One region of the Virgibacillus kimchii genome, then DNA from elsewhere that is predicted to be linked to it. Evidence: riboswitches for the same ligand, from Rfam matches in the RefSeq annotation. Region 1 holds a riboswitch; each other region holds the start of a gene.
What was found. Region 1 has a riboswitch for cobalamin ahead of ACZ42C_RS15630 (ribonucleoside-diphosphate reductase subunit alpha). Riboswitches for the same ligand answer to the same signal wherever they lie in the genome.

Region 1 (6,091 bases):
TTTGCGGTGCATCCAATGTGGATAAAAGACCGATGATTTTTAAATACGTATCCCGCTCTTCTTCCGATAATGCCGCAAACTGGCGCAAGTCATCGGACATATTGATTTCATCCGCCTGCCAGTAGTTGCCGATGAGCCGCTTATACATTTTATACCAGTGCGGGTAGGCGATATCATTCCAATTCAATATACCGCTTGATTTTCCGCCAAAAAGTGCAGTGGATTTATTCGGATTCATCGGTTCCAGTGTTTTTGCTTTTTCAAGTATGACTTTTGACATCGTGAAGCACTCCTTCCAGCCAGTTTTCCACTACGGGCTCCTGGGATCCCCGTGGTGACTGTTCAATTTTCAGGCCGTTCCATTTGCTTTCGTAAAAGGCAGCCAGCTTATCTACAGCACGGCAATAAAGATCATCCCCGCCAAACTGGGTATCACCGGTACCGAATACTGCCACATTTTCCGGTTTATAGCCTATTTCCAGGACAAATTCTTTTACTTCTTCTGGAGTGGCGCCCAATTCCCATGTAAATGTCCCGAGGAAAATAAGGTCATAGCGGGAAGCATCCACCGGAGGGTCAATCCCTATCCGGTGCATCTCAACGGCCATCCCATCCGTTTTCAGTCCTTTTTCAATCATTTCCGCTGTTTCCTTTGTATTTCCGCTGTACGATAAATAAGCAATTAAACTTCTCAACTTTCACACCACACACATTCTTCGACATCATTGGCTGTGGAACGGACATAATATGTTGTTTTCAGCCCTTCCCGCCATGCCTGCAGATGCAGGTTCAAAAGCACCGATGCTTTAATCGTGTTCGGCACGTATATATTAAATGAAATGCTTTGATCCACATGTTTCTGCCTGGCTGCATTCTGCCTTACGGACCAGCGCTGATCCAGAATATAGGCGGACCTGCGGTAAACACCATACGTGTGATGGTCCAGATCCGGTGCGGTTACGGCAATTTTAAAATCCTTTTTTTCTTCAAAGTAAAACGGTTTGAAGACCGGATCAATACTTGCAGTAGAACCTGCAATCATGGATGTGGATGAATTCGGTGCCACAGCCATCAGATATCCATTGCGGATACCGTGCTTTCCCACATTGCCTTTTAGTTCATTCCACTTGTCATCATGATAGCCCTTATTATTAAAATAACTTCCTGTCTGCCATTTACTGCCCGGAAATGCCGGATAAGATCCTTTCTCCCTGCTGAGCTCCATGCTTGCTTTAATGGTAAGATATGCAATTTTTTCATACAGTTCATCTGCATAGTCAACAGCTTCTTCCGACTCCCAGCTAATATTCTTCTTTGCCAGCAAATGATGCCACCCAAAGGTTCCAAGCCCGATCGCACGATATTTCCGGTTTGTCAGCTGCGTCTGCTTCAGCGGCAATGTATTAATATCAATTACATTATCCAGCATCCGGACCTGTATCCGGATCAGTCTTTCCAGCACATTTTCAGGTACCGCACGCCCAAGATTAATGGAACTGAGATTGCACACAACATAATCTCCCGGCTTGTATTTTTTCACAATCGTCCCGTCTGATTCCGTAAATTCCTCAAGAAATTCAGTCGGTGACTGGTTTTGAGTAATTTCCGTACATAAATTGGAACAATAAATCATCCCGTTATGCGGATTGTTATTTTGCCGGTTTACCTCATCCCGGTAAAACATAAAAGGTGTACCTGATTCAAGCTGCGACTTCATGATCCGCTTCATAATATCAATGGCCGGCACCACCCGTTTGGTCAGCTCATCAGAAGCCACGCACTTCAAATACCGGTCACGCCAGGACCCCGCCCCTTTATCTTCATCAAAAAAATCTTCCAGCGAATAGCCCATGACCTCGCGCACTTCATGAGGGTCAAATAAATACCAGTCCCCGCGCTTTTCCACTTGCTCCATAAAATAATCCGGCAGACAGACGCCTGTGAAAATATCGTGGGCCCGTCTTCGTTCATCTCCGTTATTAAGTTTTAAATCTAAAAATGCTTCAATGTCTCTGTGCCATATATCCAAGTAAACGGCGATCGCTCCTTTTCTCGTACCGAGCTGATCTACGCTGACTGCCGTATTGTTCAGCTGCTTAATCCACGGAACAACACCGCTGGACATGTTTTTATATCCTTTTATGGAGCTGCCGCGTCCGCGTATCTTTCCCATATATACACCAATTCCGCCGCCGTTTTTGGAAAGCTTGGCAATGTCCGTGTTACTGTCATATATGGACTGCAGGCTGTCGTCCACTGTATCGATAAAACAGCTGGACAGCTGTCCATGCGTTTTGCCGGCGTTTGTCAGCGTTGGTGTTGCCACAGTCATATATAAATTGCTCAATGCCCAGTAAGCTTCCGCCACAAACTCACGCCGCCGTGTGACGTCCTCATCCTGCATCAGGTGCATCGCAATAATCAGCCAGCGTTCCTGCGGGAGTTCATAGATATTTTTATCATGATCGGTCGCAAGATACCTCGTGGCAAGTGTATACAGGCCAAGATAGTTAAATAGCAGATCCCGCTCCGGTTCAATAATTGAGGCAAAATAATCCATTTCCTGCCGGGTGTATTTATTCAGCAGCTGATCGGTATAAATACCTTTATGAGTAAGTGTTTCAATTAATGGGTAAAGATCGCCATACCGCCTGCTGGAATTATAGTCCCTGTTTGCCGCAGCCTGTGTGTATAATGTGTGTAAATATAGGCGGCTTGCAACAAATGTCCATTCGGGACTCGCTTCATCAATATTTTCCAGTGCCCGTTTAATTAATTGATCGCTGTTATATGGTTTCCCTTGAAACTCTTCCAATAATTTATCCGTATCTACATTTAACCCCGCTGCAGCTTCATCAATTAATCGTTTCAGTTCGTCTTCCGCTGTTACAATCATGTTTCTTCCTCCCTCATCATAATGTCCTTCGTGAAAACAAAAAACCGCTCACCCCGGGGGTAAACGGCTGTAAAACGACAGAAAACCAGAAACACGTTCCATCGTTTCACTATCGCTTACCCCGAGGATACGAAACTCATCAAGCTATGGCAGGTCTCCTGACTCGTGCTTCACTCCTACTGGGGCCCTTCCCATACCGAGACCGTAAAGCCTGCAGGTATAGTGGTTTACCCGTTCGTCCACACTTACAGTTGCGGGGACAGTTCCGGATTTTCACCGGATTCCCTATTAAGACTAAGATGTCACCTTAGCTTGCGAACACTATATATAGTGTTTTATTCAATTTTCATTAATATATATTGTATTTACTAGACTATCATAGTAGATTTCTTTATGCAATTCATTTGATGGTAAAGTTTGGAGTTTGCAAAAGATTATCGCTTTTGGGGCAGACATTAAAGCTTTTGATACATCATTGGAGCGGTTTTCGGCCTTTCGATGGATCATGGAGGGAGGCTATCATACACGATTGCTATGCGTTTACCTCTTACATGTATCTGAGTAGCACTTTATCATATAAGACAGGAGCTGTTTTCAACACTCCATGTATCTGAGTAGCTTCCTATCATACAAGATCAGCGCTAGTTTCAACGTGCCATGCATCTGAGTAGCACTCTATCATACACGACCGGAGTTGTTTTCGACCTTCCATGTACTTGAAAAGCTTCAACTGAGAGCTTTAGACCGTTCTTTCCTTTTTCATCCATCAGCTATACGGCTGTTCCCTCCCGTTTTATATTTCTTCCAAAAATACAAGGAGCCCCGCTCTCCAGCTGCAACGCTTAAATCCGATTGGAGATATTAAACGTTTTAAAAATAATAAAAAGGTATACGAACGCAAAGAAGCATTCGTATACCATATTATATGCTGAATTATTTTAATGCTTAAATTTATTCTTCCTCAAACTGATAGAGCGGTGTAGATAAATATCTTTCTCCATTATCAGGAATGACCGCAAGCACTTTTTTTCCTTTTCCGAGCTCCTGGGCAACTCTTTGCGCTGCTGCCACCGCTGCTCCTGCGGAAATTCCGCCAAGGATACCGTTTGTTGTGGCTACTTTACGGGAAGCCTCAAATGCTTCTTCGTTTTTAATTTGAATAACGTCATCATACAGATCTGTATCCAGTACATCCGGTACAAACCCGGCTCCGATGCCCTGAATTTTATGCGGTCCCGGTGACCCTCCGGACAATACAGGGGAGTCTGTCGGTTCTACAGCATACAATTTCACATTATCGAAGTGCTCTTTAAGTACCTTACCTGCACCTGTAATGGTTCCCCCTGTGCCAATTCCGGAAATAAACGCGTCGATGCCTTCACTCATTTGTTTGACGATCTCCTGTCCCGTCGTACGGGAATGCACTTCAGGATTTGCTTCGTTACTGAATTGCTGTGGCATAAAATAACCATGCTCTGCCTTCAGCTCTTCTGCCTTTTTAATAGCACCTTTCATTGCCTCTGCACCCGGGGTTAAGACAAGTTCAGCACCATACGCACGCAATAAATTACGGCGCTCTTTACTCATCGTATCCGGCATAACCAGTACAGTTTTATACCCTTTTGCCGCAGCAACCATGGCAAGGCCAATCCCGGTATTTCCACTTGTTGGCTCAATAATGGTATCTCCCGGCTTTAATGCTCCTTCTTTTTCCGCCGCTTCCACCATGGCAAGGGCAATACGGTCTTTTACAGAACTTGCAGGGTTCATAAATTCCAGCTTCAAATAAATTTCCGCACTATCTTCATCCGTCATTCTGTTCAGCTTCACAATGGGTGTTTCCCCAATGAGGCCGGTAATATTATCAGCAACTCTCATTTAACTTCCTCCAATTCCTATCAGCTTTGTATGATTTAATATTACTGTATGCTTTTCACAGGAAAATGTCAATAAATTAACTCTCATTCTTATTCGTAAATCCATTCTATCTCCATATCATCCCATAAGGAATCTGCGGAAAGGGATTGTTCCAGTTCATGCAATCCAAGTTCATTTTCCACATAAGGCTTCATTTCTTCATACGAAAATTCAATGGATGGAAGGGAACGATGAAGATAAATGATGGCTATTCCCTGGCCGGCAGCGAAAGGGTCACTGTATGTGTTTTTTTCCATTTCATCAGCAACTTCTTCATAGCCATCCGGCATGAATTGACTTGATGTATAGATAAAGCCAAGATAGCCCCCTTCTGTATTTGTTTCCTCATCAATAGAGTATTCCTGTGCCAATAAATCAAAGGAGGCCCCCTGTTCCAGTTCATCGATTACTTTCCCGGCCGTGTCAAAATCCTCTACAATAATATGGGAAAGCTGTAAAGAAGCAGTAAAATCGTACTGATTTTGATACGTATTGTAATGCTGCTCTACCTCTTCTTCAGGTATATCAACATCTTCTGTCAGCAAAAATTCGAGTTGATACCGGTATTCAATATCATCCCGCCAGCTCTCTTTCTCCGCTTCAAGCTCCTTTTCCGGCATAATACCCTGCATGGCGGTAATCATGGATATTTCCCGCTCCACTATTTTATCATCCACTTCGATACCTTGTTCTGCAGCCAGCTGTCTGACGATTTCTCTATCAATCATTGATTTTAATTCTCGTTCCCCATGCTGTTCTCTAAGCTTTGCCATCCAATCCTGATAGGAAATCTCTTCTCCATTGACGGAAGCTATTGCCTCCTCTGCACTTTTCACCTGGTCCTCACCATCAAAAACCATTGCCTCATCTTCGCTGCTGTCCCAAAGAAACAATGTGGAAATATTTGTTATTACCAATACAATGATGATGCCAAGCAACAGTTTTTTGGACATCGTTTCATGCTCCCCCTGTAGTTTGTAGCCTTTTTAAGCTTTCTACTGTTGTTTCAGCAATGTCAGCTCTTCCTCGGTAAAGTGATATTTCTGATTACAAAAATGACAGGTTGCTTCAGCTCCATGATCTTCATCAATCATTTGCTGGATCTCTTCATTTCCCAGACCAACTATAGCCCTTTCCACCCGTTCCTTGGAACATTTACAACGGAATTCCACCGGCAGGGTTTCCAGCAACTTTACCTCTTCTTCCCCTAATAAAACTTCCAGGATCTGCTGCGGTGTCTTCCCCTCCTGTACGAGTGAGGAAATGGCAGGAAAAGAC
Region 2 (6,091 bases), 410 kb from region 1:
TTTCGCGAATTGCTTCAGTTTTAGAGATAATCTCTGCTTCTTTATCCTTCAGCTGGGTAATATCCCTTAGAATAATGGCAAACTTTAACTGATCATCTTCCAGCATAATCCGTTTCAGCAAATAATACTTTTCATCCAGAAAGATTTCTGATTCAAATTGTTTATGTTCATTTAATACCAGCTCACTATACGGAACCTGATCTCCAAACAGTTGGTTGTAATGGACGTCTTCTTTCGACAAATTATCCGAAAAGCTATCCGCCCTGTCATTTTGAAATATAAGTTTGCCTGATACATCGAAAAAATAAATTGCATCGTCTATATAATTGTTTAATTTTGCTGTCATCGTCATATAGTCATTTTTCTCTTCTGCCGATTCCTGCTCTTCATGAAAAGCCTTTTCCAGAATATATGTGCCAAGCACCTTATCACCATAGTTTATGGCATGGATGTTTTGCCTGATAAATACATCTTCCTGGGTGAAAGCCTTATACCCTTTCAAAGTGCCGCCGGAACGGGATACTTTCCAGACACCCGGTTCATTCATTTTTAATGCGGGCTGGCCGACAGGTGATTTTTTATATAACGACTTTTTTGTAACGGGAAGCACATGGTATATTACGATGGAAGCAGTACTGTTTTTCAGTGGTACATCAATAAAGACGTCGCAGTCAAATACTTCAGCCAATTCATCCACGGCATCCGTTTTTTTTAGAATAAAATCTATCTCCTGGTCGGTCAAACTGCTGTACTTCCTGCATAACTCCATCATCTTCGCTTTTTTAATCGTAGACAATCGTAATCGTCCTCGCAATCTCGCTGATTGATGTACGCCCGTCCATGCTCATTTTACGCAATAGGGAGTAAGCTTCCTGCTCATCCAGATTTCTTTCTTTCATTAACAGCCCTTTGGCAATATCAATGATTTTTCTATCTTCCAGCTTTTGGGATACTTTTTCAACTTCTTTCTCCAGGCTTTGAATCTTTTCTGCCCTGGAAATACACATTTCCACTGTAGGTATAAAAGATTTTTCATCAAGGGGTTTTACTAAATAACCCAATGCCCCTACTTCTTTAGCCTTTTTAATAAATTCTTCATCATAAAAGGCCGTAAGCAAAAGAATCCCGCCGGCAATTTGATCATGCATAATCTTTTTACTTGCCTTCAGGCCGTCCAGCACTGGCATCTTAATATCCATGATGACCAGATCCGGAGTTTGTTCCTTACATACATCAATTGCTTCAAACCCATCCGAAGCATGTCCTACTACTGTGTAGCCTGCTTCCTCCAACAGTTCCTGCAAATCCATCTTTGTAATAGGTTCATCATCGACTATCACAATTCTATTTCCCATCATTACGCTCCTTAGAAATTATATTAATTCCTCTGAAGTAACATAATTATGTTTTTCTTTGTAAAACCTGTGTTCTTTAATATACCCCTTGCATCGACATTTAAATCACTACATGAAAGGCCCCCGGCATCCATCTCCCTTCGCGCGTTATGTTTGTATTTTTTAGTGTAAAAAAGACAAAAAGAGGCCATGAAAAAGAATAGTTCTTTTCCAAAGCCCCTTTGCTTTTTGGTGTAATTTTTAAATGAATATCATTACGAGAAGCACGCCATTGTGCTTATACATATATTATATTACCGAAAACGGTTTCTTGCAAGTGAAATAGTATACAAAGATAAATATATTTTTTGCAGCTCAAACTTTGATTCGTGGCTGCACGTATAATGATGCGTGACGGGAGAAGCGGTCGTCATTTCAACTGTTTTAAAATGGAAATAATGTCTTCTTTTCCCGGCGCTAAAGGATTTGTGTCGGTGCAGCTATCTTCCAGGGCTGCCTCTGCAACTTTTTCTTTAATACTATCTGTATATTCTATATCGTAGCTCCTGAAATCTGCAGGCATTTCCAATGCGGACCGCAATTTTTCAATTTCCTTGATCAGACTCCTTGTTCCGCTGGCACTGTTTGCAGCCGGAAGTCCCAGCAGTCTGGAAAGAGCCGCATATTTATCAGCTGCAGGCTGCAGGTCATTATTGCTGTAGCCCTTTACCCCTGAATTATAAGCAATGACTTTTGGCAGTAAAATAGCATTCAACCGTCCATGGGGAATGTGGAATGTGGCCCCGCACGCATGGGCAATACTGTGATTGATCCCCAGACCTGCAATATTAAAGGCAATGCCCGCCATCGTGGAAGCATGATGCATTTTTTCCCTTGCAGTAATGTTGTTTTCCCCATCGTAATAAGCATCTTTTAAATAATCAAAAATCAGACGGATGGCTTTTTCTGCCATGGCGTCAGAAAAATCATTGGCGTTCAGTGCAACATAAGCCTCAATTGCATGTGTCAACGCATCCATTCCTGTATCGGCTGTAATAGACGGAGGGACACTTTTGACCAAATCTGTATCCAGAATGGCTTTTTCAGGGATTAGCGAATCAGCAACTAATGGATATTTAATCCCTTTACTGTTATCGGTAATAATGGAAAACGAGGTGACTTCAGAGCCTGTCCCACTCGTTGTTGGGATAGCGATAAGCGGGAGGGCCCGAAATTCATAAATTTTTGTGGCAAATTCCTTCATTGCCTTGGCAGCATCAATTGCAGATCCACCACCAACCGCAATGATAATATCGGGGTTAAATGCTTCTATTATCTTTACACCCGCCACCACATTTTCTACTGGTGGATCGGGAACGATATCACTGAACAACTCCCATTCATTTTGTCCCCTCACAAGCCGGCCTTCCACCTGCTCAATCATTTTGGACTCCATTAAAAACGGATCCGCCACGATAAAAATGCGCTTTTTTTCATATTCTTTTAAATGATCAAGGGCGTTTTCTCCAGAATATATCATCGTACTGAGTGATACTTTTTCCATTATCATCTTCCTCCTTTTCACTGGATTGTATTGGTTCGTTTAAAAAACAAAAAAAGGAGCTTTACAGAAGAATCCCCTTCTGTAAAGCTCCTTTGCTTTCTTTCATGTTACACGCCATTGTGTCTAGAGCCATTATACTATTTTGGGAGATAGAGTGTCAATTATTATTAAAAACGCTCTCTTCCAGTTTCTCTGTTCTTGACAAAGATCACAAAAAAAAAGCACAGACAGGATAGAAATCATGTCTACCTGTCTGCCGGATCATATGAACTGGTTACTCCATTGTAACTGGTTCATAAATAATGAAGCCACGACGTTGTAGCTTATTTTTAACAGTTTGAGTTACACCTTTGTAACTGCAAGGTTTATTTTCACATTAAAAAAACTCTCCCCTTCCGCAGGTTGAGAGTTTACAGATATATCCAATTAAATATATGGATTAATCATGCAGCCCCTTTTCCCGGAAGGTTAATGTGCATTTTATTCTGGCAAGTCTCCTGACTCATGGCTATCATTACTCCGCCTTCCCGGGGAATACCCAGTGGCATATAGAGTAAAATTTCCATTTACAGTGGCCGGACCGTTCAGGATTTTCACCTGATTCCTTTTTAATCATTTACGTATGTAAATGAACCAAAATAAATATATGAAGTTTTATTTGTCTCTTATTATACAGCATAATTTGTAAAATGCCAATTTTAACTACGTGCTAAATACACCCGTACAACCCATCAGGATAAATAGAGCAATAGTGCAGGTTACTTATCTTAATAAACGAATCATCAGAAAAGCTCTTGTTCGCAGTTCTTTCGTAGTTATGTTAAGATTTATTTGCAAAATATTTCGGATAATAGAGAGTGGGTGGGGGAAATTCAAGCACATATTAAGGAAATTCATGAGGATGCCTTTATCATTGATGCACATTTCGACTTGCTTTTGGATGTCGTGGAACAGCGTGCTGCCGGAAGAACAAAGGTGATTGAAACAGACCATTTACCGAAATTCAGGAAAAGTGGGTTTAATTTAATTGTTTCCTCTATCTTTATCGAGGATGCTTTCATTCCTGAAATGGTGCTTCATAAGGCATTGAATCAGGTCAGTGCTTTATACGCTGAGATTGATGAGTCACCGGAACATATTATGCTTTGCAAAACATATGAAGATATTGTGGAAGCCAGGCGGAGCGGTAAAGTAGGCATTATGCTTTCCTTCGAAGGGGTGGAGCCGCTTTATAATGATTTGTCTTTATTACGCATTTTCTATGAACTCGGTGTCCGGTTTGTCGGCATGACTTGGAGCAGGCGCAATCAGGCTGCTGATGGATGCCATTTTACGATGGAGGAAGAAGACCGCGGCGGAGGCCTGACACAATTTGGGGAAGCGGTGGTGAAAGAAGCGGAGCGTCTGGGGATGATTATCGATATAACCCATATCAATGATCGGGGTTTTGAGGACGTATTCCGGTTTGCCAAAGGCCCTGTCATCGCTTCCCATTCCAATGCACGGGAAGTAGCTCAAACACCGAGAAATCTGACGGATCAACAACTGAAGGATATAGCCAGTCGTGGCGGCGTGGCAGGAATTAATGTGGTAAGCAGAATTGCTGCGGCCGATCCTCATAAGGGGGCTGTCGACCTGTTGGCAGATCATATCGTACATATGAAAAAAACGGTGGGAATTGACCATATCGGCCTGGGACTTGATTGCTGCGATATGCTTTATAAATACTTGACGGAAGCCATGCTCGATCAAATGGAAGATCGGTCATTTGATATTATCAGCCATGACAGTTTGGAAAAACTAACGGAAAAATTACTGGAAAGAGGCATTAATAAAGAAGAGATTATTAAAATTTATGGTGGAAATTTCCTGCGTGTCCATAAAGAAGTCTTATCCAGATAGAAGACATATTTTCAGCAAGTTGGAGCATTGTTTTTAACTTACCTGGTCATGATCATTGCAATGGGAAAAATCACCCCGGTCATCCTACCAAGATGTCCGGGGTGATTTTTATGGTTCAACAAACCGCTCCGCCCCCTTTATCAAAGACCTTCTGCCAGATGAGTCCACTCCTGTTGCTCTCTTGGCAAAATTCACCGCATCTTCCACATCATCATAGAAATACTCCCCGCCAATCTCATCATACAGCCCTGACCTTTTCAATGTTTCCTTCAGGGATGGCACAACACCGGTTACAAGCAGAATCCCGTCATTCTTTTTAAAGTAGCCGATCATATTGTTAAAGTGAGTAGCACCAGTTGCATCCATAAATGGTACGCTGCCCATATGCAAAATGAGCACTTTCGGTTTGTAGTTAATCGTCTTTAACACACGTTGTTCAAATGCCTGTGCCGCTCCAAAAAATAGTGGTCCTTCAATTGTGTAAATGCTGATATCCGGATATTCCTTCAGCTGATCGAGGGCATGCAGTTTTGCTCTTTCTTCCGTTTGTGTCTCATCCGGGAAAACTTTTGAGATGACCAGCATGCTGCTCATTCGTTTGGCGAACAGGACAATTGCCAAAATGATTCCCACCACGACCGCGGTTGTAATGCTTGTAAAAACCGTCAAAAGGAATGTAGTCAGCAGAACAAGCGAATCACCCGACTTCATTTTCAGTACATGGGCAAACTGTTTCCGTTCACTCATATTCCAGGCTACGACCATTAAAACCGGTGCCATGCTTGCCAGCGGAATATAGGAAGCGTATGGGACCAGCAGTAATAACGTCACCAAAACAAAAATGCCGTGAATGATTCCCGACATTGGTGAGTAGGCACCGCTTTTAATATTGGTTGCCGTCCGTGCAATTGCCCCTGTGGCAGGAATTCCGCCAAATAAAGGCGTGACAATATTGGCAATCCCCTGGCCGACCAGCTCGCGATTACTGTTATGTTTACTGTTGGTCATCCCATCGGCAACAACAGCTGATAACAGAGACTCAATCCCGCCAAGCATGGCTATCGTGAAAGCAGGCACCAACAGGCGCAATACACGTTCTATGGTGATTTCCGGCATTTGAAATGCGGGAAGGCTGCTGGGTATCTCGCCAAAAACGGTCCCGATTGTCGGGATGCTTCCCGTGAAAAACAGGCTGGCCACTGCAGTCGAGACTACCAGTCCCACAAGCGGGCCCGGCACTTTGGGAAACAACTTTGGGGTCAGTAAAACAGCAACCAGGCAGATCACAGCC
Region 3 (6,091 bases), 1.4 Mb from region 1:
CTTTACTGGTGTTTTTTGATTGCGCTGAGTTCCCATTGGAAGAGGATGTTTTGGATGAATTACCTGAATCATTATTACTTGAAAAATTATCATTTGAAGCATTATTTGAAGTATTTGATTGGCTTGCTGTTTCATTCGAAGCAGTAGATTTTTCATCTTCATCGTTACGATCATTTTCTGCTTCATTTACATCACTTTCATTTTCTTCCGTAACATCTTCAGACGCACTTGTCTCTTCGGTTTCTTCCGTTTGTTCTTCCTGTTTCCCTTCGTAATCTTTTAAAATTTTATCTATAATGTCATGTGCCCTTGATCGGTGATTTTCTGCTTCATCAAATTCTGCGGATTCTTCTGTTTCCGTTATGGCTTCCTGGTCATGCTGTGGTTCCCCCATGCTGCATCCTGCTGAAAATATAAGAAAAACCCCTAAAGCAAGCAGACAAATTGTGCGTTTCATGATTGTAAACCTCCTCTATAACGCAAATATCGGGTAATCCGGAAAGAGCCGGATTACCCTGTTCATTTTATGAATGGACCTCCATTCTTCTTTTTACAATGAAGATAATGACTCCGGTTAAAAACAGAACTGCTCCGATTAACATCAAGTTAAATAGATTGGTAGCTGTATCCGGCAGTTTGCTTCCGGCTTTATCTGTTGCAGCCTCTGCTTCACTTTGTTCTTTTGAATTGTCATCAGAAGGACGGTCCGTTGTCTCCCCGTTTTCATCCGTTTCATCTTCAACAACAGTTGAAACTGGTTCAGTAACAGTCGGTTCAACATCTGTCGTTGTACCGAGTTCAAATACACCAAATATACTAAAATGTGTTGTTTTTGCAGTAGCCAAACCCGTCTCTGGGTCGTAAACACTATTTTCCAATACTTCCCATCCACTCGTTTCCTCATTAAAATAAAATACTTTTATACTGTCGGGATCCACATTTGCTGCCAGCTCCTGATCCACCTGGAAAGTTAATGTAATTTTATTTCCATTAAATTCGGTAATGGATTTGCCCCCTGAAGTAATAGTGAAATCATAAACAGGTCCCAAAGCATGACTGGCTTCATATTTTACCAATTTAATATTTACAGGATGATCTCCTGCTTCTTTAAGGATTTGTTGTAACACCAGGTTCGGGATGTGTAAATTAACATCTCCTTTGTCAATTGTTAAATCACTATTCGTATCAACTAATATATTTAATGCTTCATTACTTATTTCCACATCAAATACCAACTGTTCAGGAGCATTTTCGGACTGAATGATTACTTCATTTTCAGTTATTCCGGAAATATCATCAGCACCTATGCGGGTAAACATTTCGTTTTTCTCTTCGTTTATTGTGATAGTTGGGTTAATAATTTTTTCTGTTTTACCGCTTAATTTCTCTTCTTCCGGTTTTTCTTCTTCATCTGCTTTTTCCCCGTCATTTTCCGGCTTGTCTTCTTCCTCTGCAACGCTAAAATCAAATACTGTTCCATCATTATTCACGTATTTATCATATGCTGCAAGACCGAGTAACCCCTGATTGGAAGCTGGACCATTGGAAGAACCATCAAGGTTTTGGCTGAAACCTCCATCTTCTTTTTGGAATTTCAGCAAGTGCTCCACTAAATGAACGCCTTCTTCTGTCGTTAACTCAGCACCGGCAGGATCCATTCCAACAGATGCCATACCGATCAGCGCCATGGCTACTGACGGACTGGAGTCCCCCCCATGCCATTGGTCCGGGTATCCCCCTTCCTCAACAAAACGATTAGATAAGTAGTTTACCGCTTGGTCAATAGCATCTTTAACATCTTCATTTTCCTGATGCGGAGCCAGTGCAGCCAGAGCCATCCCTGTTAAATCCACACTGGTGGCGGTGCCAAACAATGCCCATCCGCCATTATTCAATTGTTCATCAAACAAGCGTTCAATCAAACGGTCTCTTGTCCATATTGCATCATCTGCCACCTCATAATTACCGCTATTCAGTGCCAGCAGTGAATAAATGGGTCCATTATTCCCTTGACTTTCCATTCTTTCATGATTGGTTAACTTTTCAATCAGGTTATACCCTTCAATATCCGTAGCATCTTTACCTGCTGCAGTGAGAATTAAAATGTTTCTGGCTGTATCCGTTACATTTCGAAAGTCCCCTTCATTGCTTACAACACTGTCAACCGAGTTTTTGGCTATTTCCTGAGAAACTTCTTTATCCAAAGCGTTCAATGCAATAAAACCATACCAACCCAGATTGTCGGTTGTTATCAGGTAATCAGCAGATTTTTCAATAGACGCAGAAGTTACTTCTTGCAGATTCTCACTTTCAGAGTCATCGATCAGGAAGTCTTTTGTTGGTTCTTCTTCTGTTTGACCATTGCTTCCCTGATCGTCTTCATTATCTCCATTACTTTCTTGTTCTTCTGTTGCATCTTCATCATTGTTTTGTTCTTCTTCGGGCTCTCCATCATCCAAGCGCTCTGCGATTAATTCCAGGTGGTACCCTTCCTGCATTTGTTGTCCAACAAGACCTGTTTCCATATAATCTTTATTTAAGTACATGCCCCAGTAGGCTGAATCATCCAATCTATCGTCAAGATCATTGATAAAAGTCAGCCACGCGGAATCAACTGTAACGTCGAGGTCTATCCCCGTTTTATTTGTGGCTTGAACCAATGCATCATAAGCAGTAGCAAATTCAACTATATCCACATTCGTTTCCGGCAGAACTTCTTCATCATCCAAGCCAACAGCAGATACTTTTACGTCTATCGTGGCATGTGGCCGTATATCTTCATCGACCACCTTAAATAATAGATTATCTCCATGAGTCAGCCCATATCCATCTGCGCCCACGTCAGCTGATGAACCATTGACAAAAAATCCCCAGTAATATCCGGCTTCGGGTTTTAAGTCATTTATGCCTGCTATCAACTGACCATGATCCGTTTCCTCATAATCAACATCTGCTGCTTCTTCCAGTACATCTAACGCTGTATCCCCTTCATCAAATGAAACAGCTTCCGTTTCAACTACATATTCCCCTTCTTCATCAATTGCCGTAATGGTAACTCCATTTGTCAAGGTCTCCGCCAAAACTGTTGGAATAGTATATATACTGGATTGTGCAATTAATAAAATGGTTGCTATTAAAACAATAAATGAACTTTTGATTCCTTTACATCTAATCACTGCGTTTCCTCCATATCAATAGAATTTCCACAACAAAAAAACATCCTCTCAACAACGAGAAGATGTTTACTTAACTATGTGTTCACGGCATATATGTACGAATTAAAAACATTATGATATCATGCGCTGACACACCTCCCTATCCTCGTAGGTTGAATGGCGTAAAAAACAGGCAGGTCTCCTGGCTCATGTTCCTCGTTTTCTATCACCTTCCCATCGATGGACAGTGGTATATGAATAGAAAACTCCCATTTACAGTGGCGGGACCGCGCCGGATTTGCACCGGACTTCCCTATTGATGATTTACAGCAGTCTGTGTAAATCAACCTGTTTTTCCGTATTCAATTACCTATATTATAATCGACAGAATTTTTTCCGTCAACTTTCATTTCTATTTATTCATTTCACAGCCTCCAATAATAGAAAGTCATGTTTATTCACCCGCTACAAAAAATATGATAGACTTACTTACATTACTATACTATAGTTAACGGCAAACAAGCCTTTTCATAGATTCAGCAGTATATACAGGTGGTGCTTTTTTAAGTTGAACAAAAACACACGCAATATTTATCTTATCGTTATATTCGTTATGCTTATGTGGGGAATGAATGTATCTGCTCTAAAAGTGATCGTGGAAAACTTCATGCCCATTACGATTACTTCCCTTCGAATTCTCACGGCCGGTTTGGTTGTATTTATCATTCTGGCTTTTTCGGGAAAAGTGCGGCTTCCCAAAAATAAAGAATGGTTCTATGTAACTGGAGGAGCAGTCTTCAGTGTTGTATTGCACCACTACTTTTTAGCATCCGGCCTGACGATGACAAGCGCCGCCAACACAGGATTGATTTTAGGAATGGGCCCGGTGTTGACCGTAATATTTGCTACGGTTATTTTAAAAAGAAAACCTACGAAGCTTCAACTCACCGGTTTTATTTTCGGATTTATTGGGGTAAGTTTTACCGTTTTGGCCGGCAGTGGCGGGGTTGATGCCATTAATATGGGTGACTTTTATATTTTATTATCGATTCTTTCCCAGGCACTAAGTTTTATAGTCATCAAGCAGGCAGCGCAAACCATGGATCCGAGACTGCTTACCGGGTACATGTTAATAATTGGATCCGTCGCCCTGTTTCTCATCAGTTTGTGGAGAGAACCAAATGGGATCAATTCTTTAAGTAATGTTGATTCTACCGTATGGTTTGTATTTCTATTTTCTGCTGTCATCGCAACCGGTGTCGGTCATATGGCATATAATTATGCCATCAGTCAATTAGGACCGGCGGAAACATCTATTTTCCTGAATTTAAATACATTCTTTTCCATCATTGGAGCTGCCATTTTCTTAAATGAGGTTATCTTATTTTCACATTTTATCGGGCTTATCTTTATTGTTTCCGGTGTCCTTTTCGGCTCCGGCGGTCTGGAGGCTTGGTTGATCGAACGGAGAAAAAAGAGAATATGAACATGGGAAAGCATATGCTACCTGTTGGTTTCCAAAATAAAAGGCAGCTGAACAGCTACCCTTTGTATATGCTTTCCCCCATGTCTTTCATATTATTTTCATATGCAATAAGGATTATCTCTTCTCCTTTTTCTTTGCTGAGTGTTTTTTCCAATGAACGAACTTGCTGCAGTGTTTCATCCGACAGGTTGGCCGGATCATAATGGTTCCTTTCCATTTTCATCACCTTTCCATTTCCATTATGAAGTTATAAATAACTACCGTTTGTCCTTATCCCATGGGGCCACGGGAATAACTGAAAACCCTCCAGTTAATTATGATTTCCGCTGTGAATCGTTTCGACCACTTCTGTTTCAATTTTTGTATGGTCATGTTCATCACAATAATATACAACCGTTTTAATGACGTGGGAAATATGACAGGTACGCGTATGCCGGATTAAATTTTTCCAGTACGAATATTCATGGGTACCTACTTCAATTGTTTCGTGGCTTGTGCTGTATTCTTCCCAATTATGGGTAGAACCGTTCGTTTCCGATGCTATATGATCCACTGCTGCACTCGTCGGGATGGCAAGAGACAAAGGGAATATGAACATCATAAAAGTAATCGTCATTATTATTTTCATTACGATCCGCCCTTTTGCTGCTTTTCTACTTATATTGTGCCAGAAATCGTTCTGCTTATTCGTCTGTGCTGCGCAAAAGTGATGTATGCTCTTTTGCTTTATCGTGCTAAAGCATGTTATGATGCATATTAAAATACATAGGAAAGGGTTGGGGATAAACATGTCTATTAAAAGTGTGAAGGAACATTTTAAGCAATGGAACCGGGAATCGGATGTGATGGAGTTTGACAGCTCCAGTGCCACGGTACAGCAAGCAGCTGACACGATCGGCGTTGCCCCGGCACAAATTGCAAAGACGCTTTCTTTCAGAGGAAAGGAAGATGAAGCGATTCTCATAGTCGCTGCAGGTGATGCTAAAATTGACAATAAAAAGTTCCGGCGTACATTTGGTTTTAAAGCCCGGATGCTCCGTCCCGAAGAAGTGCTTGAGCAAACGGGACATGAAGTCGGCGGTGTTTGTCCATTTGGATTGGCAAATGACCTTGATGTCTACCTGGATATTTCCATGAAGAGATTTGATCTGGTTTTTCCGGCTTGCGGCAGTACAAACTCGGCAATTAAATTAACATGTGATGAACTATTTGAGTATTCATTTGCCACAGAGTGGGTGGACATTTGTAAAGGCTGGCAGGAAGAAAATACGAAAGTGACAGCAGGCACAAGTGCAAAGAATGCTACTTAATGGAGCATTCTTTTTTTACCTGCAAATATATATTGCATTTGCGGGCAGGACTCGTATAAAATAGAAAATAAAAGTGAATGACTATTCATTCATGTTCTACGGGGGAATACTATGCTTTTCAAGAAACATATAGATTATAA
Region 4 (6,091 bases), 230 kb from region 1:
AGTAAATCAGAATAAAATGCAATATGTAAGGAGAAAAATGATGGCAAAACAAAAATATTATGTAGTCTGGGCCGGCAGGAAACCAGGCATATATACAAATTGGGAAGATTGTAAAGAGCAGACGGATGGCTACAATCAGGCAAAATTCAAATCATTTACAAGCAGGGAACAGGCGGAAAAAGCTTACCGGGAAGGCTGGCAGCAATTTTGGGGAAAAGGGAATGGAAAGAAAGCAGAAAAAGCAGTAAGCAACAAAAAATCAAACACAAGCCCGATGTTTGAAGATGAAATTGATTACGATAGTATTTCTGTAGATGTTGGAACGAGGGGGAATCCAGGTCCGGTGGAATATCAGGGAGTGGATACACGAACGGGCGAAGTGATTTTTTCACACGGGCCGATTCGTAAGGGGACAAATAATCTTGGGGAATTTCTTGCCATTGTGCATGCATTGGCTTATCTAAATAAGATCGGAAGCACAAAGACTGTTTATTCCGACTCTGTAAATGCGATCAATTGGGTAAAGAAAAAGACTGTATCAACCACACTGAAAAGAGATCCGTCCACAGAGGAAATATGGCAATTGATCGACCGTGCTATTTATTGGCTGGAAAATCACACATACAAAAATAAAGTGCTGAAATGGAACACAAAAAAATGGGGTGAGATTAAAGCAGATTATGGGCGCAAATAGCTATTTTAAGCCGTTATACTTCATGAGTCAAAATCTATACGAAGATAGCCTTTTGCCAACTACTCCAGCTAAATCAAAGATACTGATAGGGTTTCCTTGGCTAAAGAGGTTCACGAGAGGAGAGAAGTAATATTTACCCTATCAGACAAAATTGATAAAAAGAATTACTGTTATTAGTATTATTGTAATCGTTAAAATAAATAGGAGAGAGAGTTTCCTGGATATATTTGCCTTCTGCAAATCCTGCCAATTGTTTGGTTTAATACCACTTAGCCAGAAAACAATGACAGCTGATAAAAGTATCGAGAAAACGTTAACCATTAATAGAATAAACGGGATAAGCGCTTCAGTCCAATTCCCTGTTCCGAGAATCATACCGAATACAACAGCAGGCGGGAGTAAGGCTACTGAAACCATAACACCTACAAGCGTGCCTGATTTTCTTTTGACAAAAGAAAGTGCACCTGCAGCACCGGATGCAAGTGCTGCAATGACATCAATAATTTGAATTTCTGTCCGCGAAAGAAACTCATCACTGTAAATTGGCGGATTGGAGAAAAAGCTAAATATAACGGCAATTACTACTGGAATTCCTATTCCAACTAACGATGTAATGATGGACTGACGTATTAATTTAAAGTCACCGAGAACGGAAGCAAATGAAACAGCTGTTACAGGGCCAATGAGTGGCGCAATCACCATTGCGCCGATGACGATTGCTGGACTGCTTTTTATAATGCCCGCCGCAGCAACGATTGCGGAGAAAATAATAAACCAAATATAACTAACACTTATACGGCTTGATCCCTGAACTGTCGTATATAATTCATGCCGACTTGCTCGCTGCAGGTCTTTTTTTTCTTCTTCTTCTTCTTTCTCTTTTTTTCTGGGAAGATATGTTTGTACCGGCAGCAACATAACCTGATAAACCTCTTCGCCACCGGGTAATCTTTCCAAGTAATCAAGCACTGACTCCACATCATTCGTCTCTAATAAAATTCGTGTTAAATGTTCCTCTTTACTCTCCTCGAAACTCCAATAAGAAATAACAGAAAAATGATCTTCAATTTCTTCTATATTTAAAAAGTTTTTAGGGGCATAAATTTCAAGCAACTGTAATGGCATAATTTCGTCTCCCATATACAAAAGAAAGTATTACGCCTTATTATTGCCTTTATTTTTCTTTTTCATTTCACCTGCAGTATTTTTCTCAAACAAAAGATTCCCCTCCGTCTGGCTCAGTAGTTTCGTAAAGAACTGTGCTGCGAGACTAAGTGGTTTATTCAACATAAGGGATGCTCCAGCAAAATACCGGATTTAGGTGGAAAGGTTCACAATGAGTAGGTGAATTGCATTTTTAAAAAACGAAAGCAGATCAGAGTCATTATCTCTTTTAAAATGTTAGAAAGGACAGTTCCTGATAGAAATGCTATACTAAACGTAAGTTAATATCTTGCCTATGGTGACTGTTTAATAGTTGAAAAGGGAAGTTGGTGAAAATCCAACGCGGTCCCGCCACTGTGATGGGGAGAGTTCTTTTGCATCCACTGTTTCTGTATTGAAATGGGAAGGGAAAAGTTCTTGATGATTCTGAGCCAGGATACCTGCCATAAGGAAGGACATTTGAATCCTACGGGAGATAGGAGGGTGTTGCGATTAATTGAATCCATGTAAATGGAGTGGATTCAATTTAAATGTGTGTGTTGACATCTTCTGAAATAGAGGGTGTTTTTTTATTTTGCAGGAGGTGATCATAGTGGAAAATGTACCGATTAATAAATCAAAAACGGTTCAAACCAGATTGGTTCTCCCGCCGGATACGAATCATCTGGATACGATATTTGGCGGAAAGGTATTGGCATATATTGATGAAATTGCTGCATTAACAGCGATGAAGCACGCCAACAGTGCAGTGGTGACAGCATCCATAGATTCTGTAGATTTTCTTTCTTCAGCGAAAGTGGGGGACTCATTAACACTGGAAGCGTTTGTGACTTATACAGGCACAAGTTCAATGGAGGTCTATGTGAAAGTGACGGCGCACGATCTCATTAAAAATGAAGAGAAGTTGACGACGGAGTCTTTTCTGACTATGGTTGCTGTCAATGAAGAAGGAAGACCGATAGCCGTTCCGAAAGTATATCCTGAAACGGAAGAGGAAAGCAGGCTGCATGCAACCGCACCCGCCAGGAAGAAAAACAGAATAAAGCGGGCAACTGTTAAATAAAGAAGTAGATATAACTTTAAAAAGTATCAGCATAGTTTTTGTTGATACTTTTTTGCAACTTTACAATCAGTAAAATTGATCTGTTTATAGCTACTGTTTACCAATAACCTTTATTAGCAGCTCCCTGAATTTATTCCTGTCATCCTCGGTAAAGGGTTTTGGTCCTTTTGTCCGTTTGCCGCTTTTTCGGGCCATGGCACTGAGATAACGGGTTTGCAAAAGCTGGTCTATATTGTCATTTGTGTAAACAAATCCTTTATGGTGGAGGACAGTACATCCTTTTGCCAATCCGAGTGAAGCAAGTCCATAATCCTGTGTTATGATCATATCGCCTTTTTCTGCCATTTTCATAATTCGGTAATCTGCAGCTTCAGCACCTGTGTCCACATAAATGGTTTCTACTCCCGCAGGCGGTTCTTCGGGAGAATAATGCGAAAAGCTTGTGACCAGAACAACAGGTATCCCTGTCCTTTGAGCTTCTTCAATCACTATATTTTTAACCGGACTGGCATCTGCATCAACGTAAATTTTCATTCGGATTAACTCATTTCTTTTTAAGATTGATATGATAGTTCCATCATAACTATTTCAATATGTTTCCTCAAGGTCCAAGCCTGCGTATTTTATCTGTGGCGGACAAACTGATAATATAAATGACAGATGGTGATGCTATGTATAAGAAGGTTTTGATTAATAATTTTCCAATCGAGGCAAAAAAGTTTACAAAAGAAGCTGGTGAACGAATAAAGATTGGCTTTGAATTTACAGTAACCCATGAAGATTATCATGATGTGACTACATTGCTCTATGAAAATGACTTCACGGTAAAGGTTCCGGATGAAAATCTGGCATTCAGGGCAACCATTTCCAACTATTCTACTTCTGTTACAAATCTTTATAAAGAAGGAGCGGAAGGGGAGTTTAAGCTGGAACTTGTTGAAAAAAAATAGAAGAAATCAGCAAACTAGCTGATTTCTTCTTAATTGAAAGGGAGTAAAATTTGTCTTATCTATAAAATCTGTAATTCTCTAGGGAAGGAAGTCAATACTTCAGCAACTCCCTCTTCGTTAATATAAACCTCATCTTCAATACGAACTCCACCATAGCCAGGTATATAAATCCCGGGTTCAATTGTAAAGAATAATCCATTTTCTGCTACCTTATCATTATTCTCATGAATGGACGGCTCTTCGTGCACTTCGATGCCAAGACCGTGTCCTATACGATTGTTAAAATATTCTCCGTAACCACTTTCGTTAATAACATTCCTTGCAGCGATATCAAATGTCTTCAGTGGTACTCCGGCTTTTACAGAATTCACTCCTGCTCGATTAGACTGCAGTACGATGTCATAGATTTCTTTTTGCTTCTCGGATGCTTCCCCGACAATGAAGGTTCTTGTAATATCTGAACAATATCCTTCTTTGGTAATTACCCCAAAATCAATTAATAAAAAATCGCCTTTTTGCAACTTTCGGTCTGCTGGTTTTCCATGTGGCAATGCTGCTTTTTCACCAGATAGGACAATGGGAGAAAAAGACGGGCCCGATGCTCCGAATTTTGATTTGTAAAAAGGCAAAAATCAAATGCTATACCTTGTATTCTATACTGCGATAAACCATGTGAAGAAACTTCTACGATGATAACTTCATCGTTGCTCTCTGCAATTATTCTATGTAAATCCAATGAACTTGGAGTTGTATTAACACTTTTCCTAAACTGGCCATTAACAATGTTTTGTATCGTTCCGATTAGAGAACAGGCTTTTCCGCTGCTTTCTATAATATGTTTCAGAATATAACTTGTTGTTGTCTTTCCGTTTGTACCAGTAATACCAATCATAAGCTTTTTTTGAGAGGGATTCCTGTAAAAATTACTGGAAATGGTTCCTATAGCTTTCCTGCTGTTATCAACTTGAATATAGGGAACAGGCAAATCACGTATATTCCTTTCCCCTACGATTAAACAAGCACCTTTTTCAATAGCTTCAGAAATATAGTCACTTCCATTAGAATGAAAGCCATGGATAGCTACAAAAATATAATTTTTTCGTACATTGACTGAACTATCAGCTACCCCTTCAATAGATATGTTTAGTGTATCAGGTTTTATATCATTCTTAATTTCAAGTTTGGCAATTACATGTTCTGCTTTCATAGATGTTTTTACTCCTTTAACAAAGGAATTTATTCACTAAGTTTAATAGTATTTTATGGAGAAAGTGTGAAGTTTTTAAGATGTAATAATTCCTTAACAGTACAGTAATATTTAAAAATCACCAAAAAAGTGCTAATGAAAAGAGTTTCATTGCTATAGTGAAATGATCATATACAAATATATAATTCCAAATCCAAATAATCCAATTACTAAAGAGTATAATAACGTTGAATTTCTAACTGCTTCTTCGAAAATCTCTTTTACTGCAACCATAAAAATGATAGCAATAGAGAGGTTTATCATAAAAGCAAGCAAGGAAGGAAATTCTATATTAAATAATTGCCCCAGTAATGCCCCTAAAGCAATTGGTAATGTAATAACGACGGTGATAAACACATAAGTAAGTATGCCGAATCCAGCAAGAAACAATGGGGTAAAAACAATTATTCCTTCTGGTATTTTATGTAATACTAGTGTAGTTAGCATTAGCTCTCCTATCTCTGTACCCAGCGTCGATCCAAGCGTAATTCCAACAGGAAAATTGTGAAGTGCAATGCTAAAAGTTAAAAGCACCCCGGAACGAACAAAAATATCTTTTTGATGACTAGCTGTGATAATTGTTATTTTGTCCATTAATAGATGAATGAATTGAAATAGTACTAAACCAATTGTGATGCCAATGGCGAGATTTACCCAACCGCCTAACTCAATACTTTCCGGAATCATTTCTAAAAATAATAACCCTACTATAAGTCCAGCACATAATGAATAAATAAAGCCGTATCCTCGTTGTAACCCTTTCAAAATCCAAGCAATTCCTCCACCGACACTAATGCCAAGTGCGGAGGCGAACACACTAATTATCCAAGTTGCAGCCATACAATCGCTCCTTAATAAGGTTGTCTTTTAGTTTATATTGTTACGAACAAAATAATATTCTATTTTATTATTATGCTGCTTGACAATCTTTTTCAGTAAATGTATAATGTGAGCATATACTAATATACGCATAT

Region 2: linked by a shared signal. The riboswitch ahead of ACZ42C_RS13670 (1-propanol dehydrogenase PduQ) and the one ahead of ACZ42C_RS15630 (ribonucleoside-diphosphate reductase subunit alpha) in region 1 are both predicted to bind cobalamin.
Region 3: linked by a shared signal. The riboswitch ahead of ACZ42C_RS09225 (DUF4430 domain-containing protein) and the one ahead of ACZ42C_RS15630 (ribonucleoside-diphosphate reductase subunit alpha) in region 1 are both predicted to bind cobalamin.
Region 4: linked by a shared signal. The riboswitch ahead of ACZ42C_RS16865 (acyl-CoA thioesterase) and the one ahead of ACZ42C_RS15630 (ribonucleoside-diphosphate reductase subunit alpha) in region 1 are both predicted to bind cobalamin.

Annotation. Positions count from the first base shown of each region.
Region 1 covers NZ_AP043951.1:3,257,973-3,264,063, reverse strand. The annotation lists gene ACZ42C_RS15640 (ribonucleotide-diphosphate reductase subunit beta) at 1-280, opposite strand, end outside; gene ACZ42C_RS15635 (flavodoxin) at 261-695, opposite strand; gene ACZ42C_RS15630 (ribonucleoside-diphosphate reductase subunit alpha) at 692-2,896, opposite strand; cobalamin riboswitch at 3,028-3,221, opposite strand; gene cysK (cysteine synthase A) at 3,848-4,774, opposite strand; gene ACZ42C_RS15620 (peptidylprolyl isomerase) at 4,864-5,766, opposite strand; gene hslO (Hsp33 family molecular chaperone HslO) at 5,809-6,091, opposite strand, start outside.
Region 2 covers NZ_AP043951.1:2,847,366-2,853,456, forward strand. The annotation lists gene ACZ42C_RS13660 (histidine kinase N-terminal domain-containing protein) at 1-796, opposite strand, end outside; gene ACZ42C_RS13665 (ANTAR domain-containing response regulator) at 783-1,355, opposite strand; gene ACZ42C_RS13670 (1-propanol dehydrogenase PduQ) at 1,765-2,898, opposite strand; cobalamin riboswitch at 3,369-3,551, opposite strand; gene ACZ42C_RS13675 (dipeptidase) at 3,760-4,800, shown strand; gene ACZ42C_RS13680 (SulP family inorganic anion transporter) at 4,909-6,091, opposite strand, start outside.
Region 3 covers NZ_AP043951.1:1,844,676-1,850,766, forward strand. The annotation lists gene ACZ42C_RS09220 (DUF4430 domain-containing protein) at 1-457, opposite strand, end outside; gene ACZ42C_RS09225 (DUF4430 domain-containing protein) at 525-3,176, opposite strand; cobalamin riboswitch at 3,331-3,522, opposite strand; gene ACZ42C_RS09230 (DMT family transporter) at 3,724-4,641, shown strand; gene ACZ42C_RS09235 (hypothetical protein) at 4,697-4,858, opposite strand; gene ACZ42C_RS09240 (hypothetical protein) at 4,952-5,269, opposite strand; gene ACZ42C_RS09245 (YbaK/EbsC family protein) at 5,430-5,951, shown strand; gene ACZ42C_RS09250 (MBL fold metallo-hydrolase) at 6,063-6,091, shown strand, end outside.
Region 4 covers NZ_AP043951.1:3,489,121-3,495,211, forward strand. The annotation lists gene rnhA (ribonuclease H) at 41-694, shown strand; gene ACZ42C_RS16855 (TIGR00341 family protein) at 836-1,819, opposite strand; gene ACZ42C_RS16860 (hypothetical protein) at 1,850-1,984, opposite strand; cobalamin riboswitch at 2,138-2,320, shown strand; gene ACZ42C_RS16865 (acyl-CoA thioesterase) at 2,451-2,921, shown strand; gene ACZ42C_RS16870 (YaiI/YqxD family protein) at 3,012-3,455, opposite strand; gene ACZ42C_RS16875 (DUF3219 family protein) at 3,593-3,871, shown strand; partial or broken gene ACZ42C_RS16880 (M24 family metallopeptidase) at 3,931-4,500, opposite strand; partial or broken gene ACZ42C_RS16885 (Mur ligase family protein) at 4,530-5,078, opposite strand; gene ACZ42C_RS16890 (ZIP family metal transporter) at 5,232-5,957, opposite strand.